One region of the Paenibacillus xinjiangensis genome, then DNA from elsewhere that is predicted to be linked to it. Evidence: riboswitches for the same ligand, from Rfam matches in the RefSeq annotation. Region 1 holds a riboswitch; the other holds the start of a gene.
The links. Region 1 has a riboswitch for cyclic di-GMP ahead of AC6ESP_RS15160 (amidase). Riboswitches for the same ligand answer to the same signal wherever they lie in the genome.

Region 1 (2,203 bases):
GTATGAAATACAACCTAAAGAACTTATTACTACCATCCCTGCTGTTTTGATTGCACAAAATACAATGTAGCCTCCAGCTCGTGTGCTCTGAAAGCTATCATTAGGCCAGCGCTCAGAGCATCTGTCTGCGTGTAACATGACTCTGGAAGTCGTGGCCGATTTAGAGCATATCTATGCCGCGCATGCTGATTACACTATTAGCAGGAATGGCACTAGCGCTATCGGGCGCTATTCTACAGATTATTACTAGGAATAATCTGGCTGATCCTGGGCTGCTAGGGCGGCTATTATTTATCTATTCTCCTATCAGCGGAAGGTAGGCTTCACACCGTTCAAGCTTGTTCTGACTGGTGTAGGGTTCTCGTCGTCGCCTTAATTGGCGCCCCTTACTTCGTATACTTGCTGTACCGTTCGAAATAAGAGAATATAGACAAATCCATTTCTATTTCATATGATATAGAAAATAACAATGAAATGAGTAATAGATCCATATAGCTTCACGATAATAGCAAACCTGCCGAAAAGCAGCGACGCAAAACTATAGGGCCTAAGGGTGAGAACCTAGGGCAGCCAGTTGCCGAACGAAGATAGTGATAGGAACAGGCATTTATGCTCGTTGTTATTGCGTAATCTGAACACAGTTCGGGGTGAATCCGGACTGTGTTTTTATGTTCGCAATAATGAACGGGAGGATCATCTTATATGAAGAAAATCATAATTGCCTTATGCGCCGTACTTTTGACTTATATAGCGATCCCCGAGGTGATACTAGCGAAAACAATCTATAAGTATACGACCAATGCCAATTTATCAACGTGGCTGTGGGATACCTCAGAGATAGTTACTCGTCCTAATGCTGTAATGAAGGATCTTATCAACCATTCGGTGAAGGAATTAAGGCTGCAGATAGATCCTACTATTGCTTATAGCAGCTATAAAGCTTTTATTAGTAAAGCGAATGCGAATGGAATTAAGGTTCATGCATTGGATGGGGCACCTCAGTGGGTTGCCGACGATGGCACAGAGCTTCAAACCGCCTTTGTTAACTGGCTGAAAGACTATCAAAAGAAGGCAGCCGTTAATGAAAAGTTTGCAGGCATACATTTGGATGTTGAGCCTTACGAGAATGAAGATTATGAAGATCACAGTGAAAACTATTTGGAAGCCTACCAATCCATGATGCTTGATTTCAAAACCTATTCTAGTGAGCTTGAAATTACATTTGGAATTGATATTCCATTCTGGTTCTATGGTGTGAATTATACGAACCAGTATGGTGCAGGCAATATTGCCGAATGGCTGTGTCAGCATGTGAAGCTGATAACCATTATGGCCTACCGGGATAAAGCGGAGGGAACGAACGGTATCATCAATATTGCTGCTAAGGAAATGAAGCTATTCGAGCAATATAATGTAAAAGGCACGATTGCCGTTGAAACAGGACGGCTTACGGCTTCCACTAACTTTGTAACCTTCTATGAGGAGAGCAAAGCGTATATGGACCAGCAGTTAGAGATTGTATATGACAGCTATAAGACCCATTCGGAATTTAATGGAATAGCCATTCACTATTATGATAGTTGGATGCGAATGAAATAAGAGAGTAGAAGAGAGCAGCCCCAGGCATCGGAGGGGTTGTTTTTTTATCTTACAGTTTATTTCCAAATTTATATAGTTTTCGATAGATTTGTCATAGGTATATAGACATCGGTTCTAATTACCTATAAAATGTAAAAAGGAGGGATTTTGAGGGTGATGTCTAGGAAAAAGGTATGGATACTATTGTTGATGATTTTACTAATTACTGCTATTGTCATTGGTTATGAACAACTAGCCTCAGAGAACCACTCGGAGGAGCGGGCCGTTGTTCCTAAGGTGAACGGAGTTAAATATGTTAGTAAGACGGATGCTTCTTCCTTCTATGTCCTTCAAGGTGACCAGTGGAATAAAATGTTTATCAAGGGCGTGAATATCGGCGCAGGTAAACCGGGGACTTTTCCAGGAGAGGTCGCTATCACCTATGAGGAGTACTATAGATGGTTCGGTTATATATCCGCAATGAATGCGAATACGATCAGGGTGTATACGGAGCTGAGACCACAATTTTATAACGCTTTATATGATTTCAATCAAGAAGCCAAAAAAGAAGGCAAGCCGCTTATCTACGTCATCCATGGTGTTTGGGTGAATGAGAACGATATTC
Region 2 (2,203 bases), on a different contig from region 1:
AGGCTATGGAGAGGATGATATCTTTGTTCTAGCCCATGAAGAGGACCGTACGAATTCACTGTCCGAATTCACGAATGCGAGTAAAATCGGTGTTACCGAAGAAGGCGTGTTCAATGCAATGGCTAACATGTTCAGGAGCCGAGGGGACGAGCTTCGCTCGAAGCTTGAATCTGTCGGACTGACGGATCGGGAGGCTGAGCATTATGAGCGGGAGCTCGACAAGGGCAGGGTGCTCATCATAACGAAGGCAGATCATCATTGATCTGAAACATTAGTATACTCATAAACGCGAAGAAGGCGGTGGATGAAATGACCATTAAACATCGAATTTCTTGCTTTGACAGTGAGATAATCGTCAAGCAAACCGACGAGGATGGGCAGGCATTTCAATTAAGTATTCAGAGCGCGACGAATCCGCTCGGTTTGGGTAACAAGCTGGCTGGCTATTCTGATGAAGCAGAAGCGATTCGCAAAGCCGGTCAGTTCTGTGCCTTTTATACCATCGCGAAGGAACAAGGCTATTATTTGAAGGATCAGGCTTTTGTTAAGCCGGATTATGAAGACATTCCAGTATCTGAAGTGTTATTAGAGTATAAGGATGAGCAGCAATTGAAACAGCTGATTCATCCCTAGGATAAGGAATAGAGCAAGATGACTATTATAGTCCTCTTGCTCTATTTTTTTGTTTTACAAAATGTAAGAAATAACCTACAATATTAGACAGACATAGACAAAAACATACATAATCTGATAAAAGGCAAAATTACTGAAAAGTAATGACGCAAAGTTATGGGCCTAAGGTTGCAGACTAAGGCTGCCAGACCACCGGATGCAGGACATATAAGCTTATTTAGCTATGCGCCCCTTCTGTGGCTGCATAGCTTTTTTATTTATCAGGGGTGGAGAAAAAGGAGAGAAATGATGAATAAGGTAAGAAAGTGGATGAAGCTGGTAGGAGCACTGGTGGGTAAGCAAAAAGTAGCAACGAAGCTGTTGTTGATCACGACCGTCATAACCTTGTTTAATATCGGTTCTGGCATACTGATCTATTCCCAGAATTTATCTGTTTCTAATGCGTTAAAAGCTTCAGATCGACTTGATGCAGCAGAAAGAGACTACCGCGAAGTGTCCGATACGATGCTGAGAACGATGCTGGTTATGATTAATTCAATAGAGAATCAGGGTGCAGGCTCTGAAGCAATAGGAGAGGATTTGCAAGCTCTTCCGGCTAAGCTTGAGAAGCTGCTGGTTACCTTCGAGCAGCTGGATAAGGAATATCCACCGAGCATAGACCAAGTACTCTACGCGAATCAAGTGAAAGTATTCGAGCTGGCCTATTATGATCTGATAAGCTATAATTCCGATTATTCGAGCATTGATTCGGAGAAAAAATCAGAGCTCGTTAGAAGCTTGACGAATGTCTATAATATTACACTTAGCTATGGCAATACAGCAGTGGAAGAAAGAATGACGATCGACATCGCTGCAACGGATGACAGGCTAAGCAGAAGCGTTCAGACGACTAATATTATCATTATTATCAATATCATTATTCTTGCGATTATACCGTTCCTGATGTCTTATTCGTTAAGTCGCAGTATCAAGAAGGGTATTGTGGGCATTACGGGCCGTATTACTGCCTATAAGAACAGTGACTTTACGTATGATAAGAAGCTGGTGCGTTCTGATGAATTCGGAGATATCGATGTCGCATTGGCCGATATGGGTGAGCAGCTTCGCAGCACAGTCAAGTCAACACTGGAGGTAAGCCAGGTTGTGCTGAACATCTCTTATAATATGGGGGATATGATTGGCCGCAACCGGACGGCATCGGAGAATGTGAAGGGTCAGATTGATCAAGGTAAAGTGGTCCTATTGTCTCAATATGATGATGCATCATCCATATCTGCGGTTACAGAAGAAATCTCAGCAAGCTCGCAGCAGATCGCGGCTTCCAGTGACTATATTAATAGTGATATGCAGCAAATGAGAGATTCATCTCGGGTAGGCTCGCAGGATATGGAAGGCGTCGTTCAGATGGTCAATCAGACTGTAGAGCAGTTCGAACGGGTCACAGAAGCATTCAACCGGATCACAGAACGCTACAGCAACGTATCCAAGTTTCTGGAGGGCATTCAGGATTTGAACACACAGACCAATCTGCTGTCGCTCAATGCGTCAATTGAATCAGCGCGGGCTGGTG

Region 2: linked by a shared signal. The riboswitch ahead of AC6ESP_RS16380 (methyl-accepting chemotaxis protein) and the one ahead of AC6ESP_RS15160 (amidase) in region 1 are both predicted to bind cyclic di-GMP.

Annotation. Positions count from the first base shown of each region.
Region 1 is NZ_JCAALS010000014.1:170-2,372, forward strand. Features, by position in the region: partial or broken gene AC6ESP_RS15155 (iron chelate uptake ABC transporter family permease subunit) at 165-364, shown strand; cyclic di-GMP riboswitch class I at 498-582, shown strand; gene AC6ESP_RS15160 (amidase) at 703-1,599, shown strand; gene AC6ESP_RS15165 (family 2 glycosyl transferase) at 1,756-2,203, shown strand, end outside.
Region 2 is NZ_JCAALS010000015.1:117,058-119,260, reverse strand. Features, by position in the region: gene AC6ESP_RS16390 (YflT domain-containing protein) at 1-262, shown strand, start outside; gene AC6ESP_RS16385 (hypothetical protein) at 310-633, shown strand; cyclic di-GMP riboswitch class I at 747-830, shown strand; gene AC6ESP_RS16380 (methyl-accepting chemotaxis protein) at 922-2,203, shown strand, end outside.